Regions from separate parts of the Mesorhizobium sp. WSM3864 genome, predicted to be linked through region 1. Evidence: riboswitches for the same ligand, from Rfam matches in the RefSeq annotation. Region 1 holds a riboswitch; each other region holds the start of a gene.
What was found. Region 1 has a riboswitch for thiamine pyrophosphate ahead of thiC (phosphomethylpyrimidine synthase ThiC). Riboswitches for the same ligand answer to the same signal wherever they lie in the genome.
Positions count from the first base shown of each region.

Region 2: linked by a shared signal. The riboswitch ahead of thiB (thiamine ABC transporter substrate binding subunit) and the one ahead of thiC (phosphomethylpyrimidine synthase ThiC) in region 1 are both predicted to bind thiamine pyrophosphate.
Region 3: linked by a shared signal. The riboswitch ahead of CK215_RS31970 (hypothetical protein) and the one ahead of thiC (phosphomethylpyrimidine synthase ThiC) in region 1 are both predicted to bind thiamine pyrophosphate.

Region 1 covers NZ_NSGD01000007.1:33,235-37,567, forward strand. Annotated here, with positions in the region: gene thiO (glycine oxidase ThiO) at 1-334, opposite strand, end outside; gene thiC (phosphomethylpyrimidine synthase ThiC) at 331-2,151, opposite strand; TPP riboswitch at 2,264-2,375, opposite strand; gene CK215_RS16435 (phasin) at 3,238-3,699, opposite strand; gene otnK (3-oxo-tetronate kinase) at 4,027-4,333, opposite strand, start outside.
Region 2 covers NZ_NSGD01000004.1:232,934-237,266, forward strand. Annotated here, with positions in the region: gene CK215_RS11465 (ABC-F family ATP-binding cassette domain-containing protein) at 1-1,564, opposite strand, end outside; gene CK215_RS11470 (thiamine diphosphokinase) at 1,566-2,210, opposite strand; TPP riboswitch at 2,351-2,466, shown strand; gene thiB (thiamine ABC transporter substrate binding subunit) at 2,508-3,515, shown strand; gene thiP (thiamine/thiamine pyrophosphate ABC transporter permease) at 3,732-4,333, shown strand, end outside.
Region 3 covers NZ_NSGD01000017.1:62,191-66,523, reverse strand. Annotated here, with positions in the region: gene CK215_RS25145 (XRE family transcriptional regulator) at 1-371, opposite strand, end outside; gene CK215_RS30930 (hypothetical protein) at 375-917, opposite strand; gene CK215_RS25130 (RNA-binding protein) at 993-1,232, opposite strand; gene CK215_RS30925 (hypothetical protein) at 1,232-1,429, opposite strand; gene CK215_RS31970 (hypothetical protein) at 1,487-1,693, opposite strand; TPP riboswitch at 1,891-2,001, opposite strand; partial or broken gene CK215_RS25115 (porin) at 2,280-3,274, opposite strand; gene CK215_RS25110 (MFS transporter) at 3,471-4,333, opposite strand, start outside.

The DNA.
Region 1 (4,333 bases):
TGGCGTCCAACTGCCTGAAGCCGGATGTGCGGCGGCCGAAGCGGTCGAGTTCGCCGGCATCGCGGGCAGACGCCAGCACCAGCGTGCCGCGGCGCGCGACATGACCGGGCAAGGCGGCGTCCCACCAGTCGGCTGCGCCGCGTCCGAGCGTCAGCACGGTCTCTTCGGCGTTCTCGCGCTCGCACCAGGGCGCGAGCATGCCGCCGGCCTGCCAGGAGGCATTGCCGGCGATCTCGAGGCGTTTCTCGACCACGGTCACATCGGCGCCGCGCGTCGCCAGCTCGTGCGCGAGTGTCAATCCGGCGACGCCAGCGCCGCGAACGAGCACCTTCATGGCGTGTCCGTGCGCTCGGAGGTGCTGTCGACCGGCATGTAGAGATCGCCGCCGTCGCGGTACTTCGCAGCCATGGCCGCGAGCCCTTCCTTCTGCGCTTCCGCGCGGATGTCGTGCGAGATCCGCATCGAGCAGAATTTGGGGCCGCACATCGAGCAGAAATGCGCCACCTTGTGCGCCTCCTTGGGCAGGGTTTCGTCGTGGAAGGCGCGCGCCGTCTCGGGATCGAGCGAAAGGTTGAACTGGTCCTCCCACCGGAACTCGAAGCGCGCTCGCGACAGCGCGTCGTCCCTGACCTGGGCGGCCGGATGGCCCTTGGCCAGATCTGCGGCATGGGCGGCGATCTTGTAGGTGATGACGCCGGTCTTGACGTCATCGCGGTCGGGCAGGCCGAGATGCTCCTTCGGCGTGACGTAGCAGAGCATCGCCGTTCCGAACCAGCCGATCATCGCCGCACCGATGCCCGATGTGATGTGGTCATAGCCGGGCGCGATGTCGGTGGTGAGCGGTCCAAGCGTGTAGAACGGCGCTTCGCCACAGACCGCGAGCTGCTTGTCCATGTTTTGCTTGATCTTGTGCATCGGCACGTGGCCGGGGCCCTCGATCATCACCTGGCAGTCCTTGGACCAGGCGATCTTGGTGAGCTCTCCGAGCGTTTCCAGCTCGGCGAACTGGGCAGCGTCATTGGCATCGGCGATCGAGCCGGGGCGAAGGCCGTCGCCGAGCGAGAACGCCACGTCATAGGCCCGGGCGATGTCGCAGATCTCCTCGAAATGCTCGTAGAGAAAACTCTCCTGGTGGTGATGCAGGCACCACTTGGCCATGATCGAGCCGCCGCGCGACACGATGCCGGTGACGCGGTCGACGGTGAGCGGGATATAGGGCAGGCGCACGCCGGCATGGATCGTGAAATAGTCCACGCCCTGCTCGGCCTGCTCGATGAGGGTGTCGCGGAACACCTCCCAGGTCAGTTCCTCGGCGACGCCGCCGACCTTCTCCAGCGCCTGGTAGATCGGCACCGTGCCGATCGGCACCGGCGAATTGCGCACGATCCATTCGCGGATGTTGTGGATGTTGCGTCCGGTCGAGAGGTCCATCACCGTGTCGGCGCCCCAGCGGATCGCCCACACCATCTTCTCGACCTCCTCGGCCATCGACGAGGTGACGGCGGAGTTGCCGATATTGGCGTTGATCTTGACCAGGAAATTGCGGCCGATGATCATCGGCTCGCTTTCCGGGTGGTTAATGTTGGACGGGATGATGGCGCGGCCGCGCGCCACCTCGTCGCGCACGAATTCCGGCGTGACGAAGTCAGGGATCGCGGCGCCGAAGCTTTGGCCATCGCGTTGAAGTTTCGAACGCAACTGCTCACGGCCGAGGTTCTCGCGGATGGCGACGAACTCCATCTCAGGCGTGATGATGCCGGCGCGCGCATAGGCGAGCTGTGTGACAGCGCGGCCGCCGGCCGCGCGCAACGGTCTGTTGCGAACCGGGAATTCCGGCGTCAGGCGATCGGCTGAGACGAAGCCGTTGTCTTCCGGCTTGATCGTGCGGCCCTCGTAGCGCCCCACGTCTCCGCGCGCCTCGATCCATGCCTCGCGCAGCCGTGGCAAGCCACGCTCGATGTCGGTTTTCACCGTGGCGTCCGTGTAGGGACCGGACGAGTCGTAGACAGTGACCGGCGGCTCGCCGGCGCTCGGGTGGACCGAGATCTCGCGCATCGGCACCCGCAGCTCCGGGTGAAGCTGACCGGGTTTGTGGACCTTCTTCGAAGCTGGGAGTTCGCCGACGGTGACGGTCGGGGTGTGGGCATTCATGAGTGAGCCTCCTTGCTCGAGTGCAACGGAGACCCAGTCCACGCGATGAGGAGGAAGTGACGCTTCGCTTAGAATGCGGGCACTGCCCGAATGCCGAAGCCGGATTGCCGACCCGCGAAGCCTCGCACCGTCCCTACGCCAGTATGAACTGGATCAGGTTCAACGGGTCACTGCGCGCGATAGCAGTATCTCAGCCCCTTGCCGGGACTCCCCTGGTGAGGCGCCTAGGTTGGACGATGCGACGCTATCCTGTCAACTCGACTTCATGACTTCTCCAGCCTGGAACAAGCGACGAGAAGCGGCGCAGCCACGCAGCTTTGATCGAGCATCTCTTACATCGACGCCCATTGAGCCACGACCTTGCGCGCGTCGAGCTGGCAGTCGGGGCCCACTTGTCATCCGCCAAGGAAACGCTTTTGCGATCCCTTGTGGCGGCGGATTGAAGAACGCATTTTTCGCCTCGAAGAGCATCTGTTCGGCGTCTATGGACGCTGGTTCGATTTGTTCAGGACCGAATTATTGCGCAGCCGTAAGGGTCGACTTGCAGCGTTCCCACGACGGCTGCAAGGGCCTTGCCGGGAGCCTGTTCGCGAATGCTGTGGTTGTTCTCGTCCCGCGTCCCGCTCAACGCCGACAGGATCAGCGTACCGCCATTGCCACCTTTGGCGACTATCTGTTCGGGCCAATGCGCGATGCATTGAAGCGTTATGCCATGTGGGACCCGCCGCCGATTGCACCCGATTGGGCAGACGATTCCTGGGCGCGTTGGCGCCGCGGCGCTTGCGACCCAAAGGCTCTTCGACTTCGAAAGCAGCCCCGGAGAAATCGCCGGCACCGGGCTGCAACGATCAACGGTCAAGTAGCTACAGGACCAAAGCGGCGTCCTCGTCCCGATTTCGGGCCTTCGTCTCCGTCTCTGCGCGCCTTTCCGTAGCCAACTGTTTGGAAAAGCGATGCTTGGCCGATGGATGAGGTTCGTGCAAAGGACGCCGGCCGAATGGAAGAAGACCGGCGCGAAGGTGCCGGTCTTGATGTCGTAACGAGCAGAGGAGGTCTGCGACCTCCGGTCTCGGATTGCCTGAGCAGTCAAGCGGCCTTGAGGTTCTTCAAAGCCTTTTCGAAGGCATCCTTGATCGGCTTGGATACGTCTTCGGTGGCTCTCAACATCACCGCCTGCAGGGTCTTGGCCTGCTCGACGGAAGTGTCGATCTGTTTGTTCACGAAAGCGGCCTGCAACTCGAAGAACTCGGATGGCGACTTCACGGCAACCAGTGCTTCGAGGTGAGCGAAGCCGGCTTCGGCATTGGCTCGCAGAGCTGCGATCGTCTTCAGCGACACCTCGTTGCGGGTGGTCTTGGCCACCTCAAGGGTCGACTCAAGAGCCTTTTGAGTCGTCTCGGCGTTCGATTCCAATTTGGAAAATGCTTCCTTCGCCTGCTCAACGCCCTGTTCGGCGACAGCGCGAACCTGCTCGGTAACCCGGTACGGCTCGTAAGTAGCGGATTCCGCGTTGTCGATCGTTTCGGTCTTGCCGGGGATCTTGGACATTTTCCATCCTTTTCCAGAGAGTGGCATTACACAAAGCCCCCCTGTTTCATCTACGAAATCGACACAACGGATTTATGAAGGGGCGAATTGTCGCTCGAGGGCACCACTGCGGCGGCCGGCGCGCTGCCGGCAGCGATCGGTGCAGGTCGTAGCGGCTGCCGTCATTCGGCAGGTCCGCCGGGCGCGAGATTGTGCATCACCGTCTTCGACCAAAAATCAGTCATTCGGTTGATGGCGCAGGAGCGGCCTCTTCGCAGTCCATCGCTGCCATTCGACCCTGGCGCGACCTTCTCAGTTATCCTTGGACAGCCAAGACCCCGTCACTCCTCATGCCAAAACGGCCAAGGCGTCCGCGAAGAAACGGTCGCCACCGAAATTGCCTGACTTCAGGGCAAGCAGCAGCTCGCCGTGCGGGCTGCCGAGTGCGCGCAGCGCGGGGACACCCGCGGCGATTTCGGGGCCCAACTCGAAGGCGGGAATGGCAAGCTGGTCCACGACGGCGCCGGACGTCTCGCCGCCTGCCACGACCAACCTGCGCACGCCGAGTTCGACCAGACCTTCGGCGATCGTCGCCAGCGACTGCTCGATCACATGACCGGCAGCGTCACGTCCATGCCGCGCCTGCAGCGCCGAA
Region 2 (4,333 bases), on a different contig from region 1:
CGCTGGTCTGTTCGGCCCTGTCCGTCGCTTCGTTCGCTTCAGCCTTCGGCCTTGCCTTGCGCTCCTCCAGCTTCGAGCCGCCGCGTTGCGCCAGCATGTCGGAATAGCCGCCGGCGTATTCGATCCAGCGTCCGGCGCCGTCGGGCGCGATCACGCTGGTGACTGTGCGGTCGAGGAAATCGCGATCGTGGCTGACCAGGACGACCGTTCCGGCAAAGCCGGCGACCAGTTCCTGCAGCAGCTCCAGCGTCTCCATGTCGAGGTCGTTGGTCGGCTCGTCGAGCACCAAAAGGTTCGCCGGCCGCGCCAGCACCCGGGCCAGCAGCAGCCGCGCCCGCTCGCCGCCCGAAAGCTCGCGCACCGGCGTACGCGCCTGCTCCGGCTTGAAAAGAAAATCCTTCATATAGGAGACGACGTGGCGCTGCTCGCCATTGACCACAAGGTTCTCGCCGCGCCCGTCGGTCAGGTAATTCGCCAGCGTCTCCTGCGGGTCGACGGCCTCGCGCTTCTGGTCGAGCGTTGCGATTTCCAGATTGACGCCAAGCCGCACAGTGCCGGCATCCGGCGCCAGCTCGCCGGTCAGCATCTTGAGAAGCGTCGTCTTGCCGACGCCGTTCGGCCCGACAAGGCCGACACGGTCGCCGCGCTGGATACGGGTCGAAAAGCCCTTGACCACGGTGAGGTCGCCAAAACTCTTCTCGATGCCTTTGGCTTCGATCACCAGCTTGCCGGATTCAGCGGCGTCGCTTGCCACCATCGTCGCCGAACCCTCGGCGCCGCGATGGCTGCGAAAACGCTGGCGCATGGCCTGCAGCTCGCCGAGCCGGCGCATGTTGCGCTTGCGCCTGGCGGTCACGCCATAGCGCAGCCAATGCTCCTCGCGCACGATCTGGCGGCCGAGCTTGTGCTGTTCGCGCTCTTCCTCTTCAAGCACCTGGTCGCGCCATTCCTCAAAGTGCGCGAACCCCTTGTCCAGCCGGCGCGTCTGGCCGCGGTCGAGCCAGACGGTGGCGCGCGAGACGCGCTCGAGAAAGCGGCGGTCGTGCGAGATCAGGATCACGGCCGACGAGGTGCGGGCAAGCTCTTCTTCCAGCCATTCGATGACCGACAGGTCGAGATGGTTGGTCGGCTCGTCGAGGAGCAGGATATCGGGCTCCGGCGCCATGACGCGAGCGAGTGCTGCGCGGCGCGCCTCGCCGCCGGAAAGGTCGTTCGGCCGCTCCTCGCCGGTCAGGCCGAGATGCTCCATCAGATAAGTGGCGCGATGCGGGTCGTCGGCCGGCCCGAGGCCGGCTTCGACATAGGCGCGCACGCTGGCGAAGCCATCCATATCGGGCATTTGCGGCAGGTAGCGCACCGTTGCCGAGGGCTGGCGGAATACTTCGCCGTCCTGCGGTTCGATCAGCCCCGCGACGATCTTGAGCAGCGTCGACTTGCCCGAACCGTTGCGGCCGACAAGCGCGATCTTCTCGCCGGCGGAGGCGCTCAGTACCGCGCCGTCGAGCAGCGGCGTGCCGCCAAACGTCAGTTTTATGCCATCCAGATTGAGAAGAGGCGGGGCCATGTCAGCTTTCGGGAAGAGGATAGGGGTGGGCGAGCAGCAGCGCCCGGCCACGCTCGAGCGCGATATGGAGCCGGCCCTTAACCTCATTTGATATGGTAAGCGAGGAGCCGAACGCCACCTCGACACCGTCCAGCGGCCATTTGGCGCCTGAGACCGTCAGGCCGGCGAGGTCGGAGAAGCCGAGCACCGAGAACAGCGTGCCCTCGGCGTAGTCGAAGCCGGCTTTGCCCGGCAGGATGGGCACGCTCTCCTGGGCGCCGCTGGTCAGCAGCACGGTCGTGCCCGCCTCGGCCAGCCGCACGCTTAGAGCCAAATGCAGAAATGCATGATCGGCGCGCTTGCCGCCGAAGGCGCCGGCCAGCACCAGGCTGGTGGCGCCGCGCGCCAGCGCCTCGGCAATGGCGAGCTCGCCGTCGGTCATGTCCTTCTCGGTCGGGAAAATCTTGCGCGGCACGGCGGCCAGATTCTCCGGCAGGTTTGGCGGTACCGAGTCGAAATCTCCGACCCAGAGCTCCGGCAGGAGGCCAAGCATATCGGCATGGCCGATACCGGCATCGGCGGCGATGATGCGGGAGCCTTCGATCTGGCGATCGAGCCGAGGCGTGCGGACGAGATCGCCGCCAAGCAGGATGGTGAATGTGCCCATGGCCGTCGCCCTTACCAGCCCGGCCCACGAAACGGAAGCGGGCGCGTCCAAACGGAATCGCGCTTCGTTACCGTGGTGAACCATGATGATGCCCAGGAAACTTCCGCTTGCGCGCCGCATCGGCCGGGCCTATGTCTCGAAACGCTCTAACGGGGTGCCGGACGCTGATTTTGCGAACCGGCTGAGAGGCAACGAAAGCCAACCCGCTGAACCTGATCCGGTTTGTACCGGCGGAGGGATTAGACGTTTCGGACCATCCGACGCCTCAATTCCTTTAACCGAACGAAGGAGGCGCCGATGCGCTCGCTATTGTCCAACCTTGTTCTTGCAGCCGGCCTTGTTTCGCTTTTGGCAGGCGGACCTGCCGAGGCGAAAGACAAGCTTACCGTCTACACCTACGAAAGCTTCACTGCCGAGTGGGGTCCCGGACCTGCGGTGAAGAAGGAGTTCGAGGCCGAATGCGGCTGCGATCTCGACTTCGTCTCCGTCGCCGACGGCGTGGCGCTGCTCAACCGCGTCAAGCTCGAAGGCGCCGGCACCAAGGCCGATATCGTGCTCGGCCTCGACACCAATCTCACCGCCGAGGCCAAGGCGAGCGGCTTGTTCGCGCCGCATGGCGCGGTGGCCGATGTGAATGTCCCCGGCGGTTGGAAAGACGACACCTTCGTGCCTTTCGACTACGGCTATTTCGCCGTCGTCTACGACACCGAAAAGCTGAAGAGGCCGCCGAAGAGCTTGAAGGAACTGGTCGAGGGCGCCGGCCCCGACAAGATCATCATCCAGGATCCGCGCACCTCGACGCCCGGCCTCGGCCTGCTTCTGTGGGTCAAGTCGGTCTATGGCGACAAGGCCCCGGAAGCCTGGGCCAAGCTGAAGCCGAAGGTGCTGACCGTGACGCCGGGCTGGAGCGAGGCCTATGGTCTGTTCACCAAGGGCGAGGCGCCGATGGTTCTCTCCTATACCACCTCGCCGGCCTATCACATGGTGGCCGAGAACACCGAGCGCTATCAGGCGGCGTCCTTCGATGAGGGCGAATATCTGCAGATCGAGGTCGCCGGCATCACCAAAACCGGCGCGAAGAACCCGCTGGCGGAAAAATTCATAGCCTTCATGACCGGTCCCAAGTTCCAGAACGTCATCCCGGAGACCAACTGGATGTTCCCGGCCGGCAAGACCGACAAGCCGCTCAACCCGGCCTTCGAAAAGCTGGTGAAGCCGACCAAAACCCTGCTGTTCAGCCCGGACGAGGTGGCGGCCAACCGCAAGGCCTGGGTGGATGAATGGCTGGCGGCGATGAGCAAGTAGGACGCAGGATGGCGCTTGAGCACCCCCCTCTGTCCGGCCGGCCATCTCCCCCGCAAAGGGGGAAATTCGCGGTCATCGGTGATTTCGCTAGCCGCCGACGGTGTAGGAAGAGCGGCAAAGCTGCCAATCTCCCTCCTAGAGAGGGAGATGTCCGGCAGGACAGAGGGGGGTGCGACGGAACGTGGCGTTCGCTAGCTCGAGCCAACGTGGTGCAGCGTGCAATCCACGCCGCGCCCTGACCCTCGCATCACCGCCGGCATCATCGCCCTTGTCGCCATCACTTTGCTCATCGGCGGCGCCTTCGCCGGCCTGATCCTCGAAGGCGCGAGCGGTCCGTCCAGCGCTGCCGCGGCCTTCGACAGCTATCTGCTCCGCGTCGCCCGCTTCACGCTTTGGCAGGCGCTGCTGTCGACATTGCTTTCGGTCTTGCCGGCAGTGTTCGTCGGCCGCGCCCTGTCCAGGCAAACGAACTTTCCCGGACGTCGCCTGATCCTGCAGTTGTTCACGGTGCCGCTGGCGCTGCCGGCCATCGTCGCCGCGCTCGGCGTGTTGGCGCTCTACGGCCGTGCCGGTTATTTTGCCGGCATCCTCGGCACGTTCGGCGGTGGGGAATGGCCGGGCATTTACGGCCTTTCCGGCATCCTGGTCGCGCATGTCTTCTTCAACCTGCCATTGGCCACGCGGCTGTTCCTCGAGGCGCTCGGCACCGTGCCGGCCGACCAGTGGCGGCTGGCGAGCCAGCTCGGTATGGACGCTCGGTCGGCCTTCCGGCTGATCGAATGGCCGGCGCTGCGCACGGCGCTGCCTGGGGTCGCCGG
Region 3 (4,333 bases), on a different contig from region 1:
TCGATTTCCGGGATGAAACCATTCGATTTCACGCCGCCAGATTTTAGCAGTACCCCAAGATGTATCCGGCGGATGTTCATTTCCGCTATCATCTTGTCGAGCGGCTTTTGGCCGAGCTTCTTTCGCCTTCTGTAGTGGAAAGGCGGCATCCCATAGGGGCGACCAGTTTCGAAAAAGAAATCTGGCTCGTAACTGAGTGTGTCAGCCAGCGCAGTTATGAAATCTTCCGGTGCCGACATCAAGCCGGCTTCGACCTTTGAAATCGTGCCTTGGGCTACTCCCATTTTGTCGGCAAGCACAGACTGATTGAACCCGCGAGAATCGCGGGCGAGCGCCATCATGTGGCGATTAAACATTTCAATCTGCTGCATTTTTTAGAACCGGCGCTGCCGGGTTACCTCATACCAAGCAGCTTCGTCGGCTGCCCTCGATTCGAACGGAACAATCGCCGCACACCACATCGCGCCCTTGTTAGTCGGAAGCGATATTTGCGACCTCATGAACCCCGTGCCTGTGGCATCAAGAAGATATCCGGCAGTTAGGCGCGTGGGCTTTGGTGTCAGACCAGGCAATTCCTCACCTTCGTCGAAGGCAACGGCTTGCGGTGTCGGGTAGTTGGAAGACACGCCATCTTCGTCCGTCTTCTTGAAGCGGATTACAGAATTGGCAGCCTCGATCAGCCACAGATTTTGGCCCCGGATTTCCATATGGCGGACATTCGGCAGATCATCCAAAATTCTGTGAGCTTCGGCCAAAGTGTGCCGAAAGGTGCAGTGGGCCTGAGTGCTGGCATCGTGGTCCAGAACTATTTCCGGCGCGTAACGCTCATAAGTCGCGTGGCCGTGCCGAAGGATCGCGTCGATGCGATCCAGATAAGGCGACAACCGATCCATAATGACGTCGATGTCTGTTTCCACGAGCCGCACTCCTGATGATTCTGCTCGGCAGCTTACATCATCGCGCGACAAAAACGAAGAAAAATATTCCGGAAATTATTCCGAGCCTTTTGCCCACCGCTTTTCCGCCGCCTTCTTGGCGATCTCGGCGCGCCGCTCCGGTGACATATTGGCGGCGCGCTTCTTTCCGCCCTTCGAGCCAAGCTCTTTGGCGGCGGCGCTCTTGCCGTCATCCGGCGTGTCGTCGGCTTCCTCGCCGGTGGCAATGCGCATGACGCGGACGGCATTGCCGATCACGTCGGCGGGGCGCTTCTGGCCTTTAGGTCCGGTGGGCATCAGGTGTCCTTCTTTCGACGCAAGAGCGTTACCAGAACGGTGCGCATGGCTGAATGCTCATCGCTGTTCAGATCGACGACCCAATCATCGTTGTGCTTATGCCAAGGGAAGTTCTTGTTCCGCAACGCTTGGCGGAACGCCTTCGGATCGACGCCAACGGCTCTTGCCATGTCGGCGGCGTTTGTCGGCTTGGGCATGAAATCTCCTATGCTTTCCGCTAAGCATAGGCGCTTTCGCCTATCGGTTCAAATTCGCTAGGCGCTTTCGCATAATTCAAACTGAGACACTACCCGGCCGTCATAGGCCTCGACATCGCCGCGCGCCATGATCCATTCCTGGCATGGGCGGGCAGGGCCCATTTCGATGCAGGTTTCGACAGCCGGGTCGGTGTACGGGCCGGATGGATCGTAAACGGCCACGGGCGGCTCGCCGGCCGTCGGATGGAGGGAGATCTCGCGCATCGGCACCCTGATGTGCGGGTGGATGGCACCGGGCTTGTGGATTTTCGCGAGGTGGGCAGTGGTCCCGTCGACACGGCGGGGGTGAGGGCAATCTCTTGAGGCTCCTTTGCTCATGCATTGGAGACCCAGCTCTGTGCCGGAAGGATGAAAAGACGCTTTGGTCGCTCTGCTCGAAACAGGACCTAGGGCGTAAACCCCGCGAAGCGCTTGCACCATCCTAGGCCAGTATGAACTGAATCAGGTTCAACGGGTCACTGCGCCGCGACCAGCAGTATCTCAGCCCTTGCCGGGACCCCCTGGTGACTGCGGAGATAAGCCTTTGCAAGCTCAACCAAGCCTTTCGAGCGAGCAAAATTCGGGCTGGCTCGCAATCCTCCGAACTCGGCCGCACCGCCGATGCGTAAACCGATAGAGAGAGGTGCTGCCACGAAGTTGCGCTCTGCAAAGATCATAGTCCGGTTGAGTGCGATCTGGGGTGCAGCGATTGTGGTGTTGTAGCCGCGCTCGCTTTCGAGCAAGGGCATGGTCGCCAAGCTGGCGAGAAAGTCTAGTCGCGCAATCGACCACCGAGAGATTTTTCATTCAATTAGAATGAGCGTTGGAAACTGAGGATGCCGCCGAGGCAATCTTTTTTGTCAGCCTTCGTCGAATTCACGTTCGAAGGGTCGACCATGCCGATGCCGTAGTGGCCGTAGTCGATTTCGACCGTCGCCGTGAAACCGGCAACGAGCGTGTAGACGACGTTTGCGCCCACACCATAGTTCTTGAACTGACCGCCCGAGATCTGAAGGTTGAACGAAGTTTTCTCGTCGAGTGCGTAAGTGGAGCCGGCCCAGAAAGCCCAGTTGCCGCTCCAAGTTTTGTAGAAGCCGCGACCGTGAGCGGCGATTGCACTGGTTGGATCATCGTTGGTAACGCCAATGGAGCCATAGCCGAACATTCCGAATAGCGACAGCACATCCGTGACATTGACATCGACGCGGATCTTGCCGGCCAAAGCATCGTAGTTGCTGTCACGAGCGATTACGCTGGTGATCGCGCCCCAACCCTGCGTTTGTTTTACGCCGAAGACGACGTGCGGGACATGGCTCTGGTTAGTACCGACTACACCCGACCCTTGTTCAAGTGAAACCAGAGCCGAAAGGCCATTGTCGGCATCGAAGTAATACTGGGCCACGTTGGTATCGAAGTCGCCGTACGGAACGAGTACGTTGATGAGGACGTTTCCGGCGTAGCCTGTAAGCGTGTCGAAGGGCGAATGGTCCTTACCAACTCGGAGGCCACCAAGCTGGAACCAGGCGGAAGTCAATTTGACGCCGCTATTGAAGCCATAGTTCTGAGGACTGTCCGGGCCTGGATAAGCGTTGCGGTTGCCGAAATTCACGCGGTTTTCAGTGTAGGTCCTCAGTGCGCCGAGCTCGGTCTCCTGGCGCGTCCAAGTTTTGAACGTGAAACGCGTGTTGTGGTGCCCTGAACCTCGCCAGTTCTCACATCGGTGGTTCTTGCCCCGTCATACGATCGGACATCGCCGAAGCCGACGTCGTAACGGATGTAGCCCCCGATGCGCAGGCAGGTCTCGGTGTCGGTGCGCAGGGGGCGCGGCAGCGCAGGACCCATGCCCCCCTTCCGTCAAGCGCCGCCTCGAGGCCCGCCGCGGCATGGATATTCGCGAGAGAGGGACGTACGCATAGCCTCGCCTACCGGTGATGCGGGCTTACGCGCTGCTCGAAGTCGACCGGCGCGGCAGGTCCCAATGCGCGATGGGTTCGTGATCACGTCACCTCGGAGGACGAGAAACGATTGCTGAGGCACGGGTTCGAGCTGCCTCAGTCGTTCGTTCGATCGAAAGCATTGTTTGTGGAGGACGCTCTCCATCATGCAGCGCCAGGAGACGCTGGCTGACTTCCTTATCCGCTGCCGTGAGCCGATGATTCAGGCGAAGAAAGTCCATCCAGGTTGGCGTGCGGAATGTCTCTGTCCAAATCGAAGGCGCTTGAAGATTGCGCTGCAGTGTCCAGTTTCGCGCCCCGGCACGGCTCTGAACATGGCGCCTTGCGCGCATGTAACCCAGAAAGGACTCGATATTGTCTTCCGATATAAGATACTCGACCTTGACCACTATGGGACCACTCCTGGGCTTCAACTCGAGTGCCAGCTCAGGCGGGTGAAAATCCGAACTCTCCTGATCCGTTTCTTCCCATGGACGGACCGGCAACACTATTCCCGCAGCAGCAACGAGCAACAGAGCGCCCGCGGCACTCTCCAAAGCGCAGCCTAAGGAGTAGTTCTGTGCGATAGTCCCCCAGATCCAGCTGCCGGCCGCCATCCCGCCTGCGCTCAAGGCGTAGTAGATCGATAGTGTGCGGCCCACCACCCACCTTGGGCTTGCCAGCTGAACCGACACGTCAATGCCCGTCCAGGTGATAAGCCAACCCGCGCCACCAAGTGCCAGCGAAATGGCCGCCACAGCGACTGACGATGTCAGGGAAAGGGAAAGGCAACATGCTGAACAAGCAACAGAGGCGAACGACACCAGCCTGTCTTGAGACGTGATCCGCCTTAGAAAGCTATTGCTCATGCCGGCCATGAAAGCACCCATGCCGAAGCCCGCCAGCAAGATGCCGTAGATGATTGGGCCGC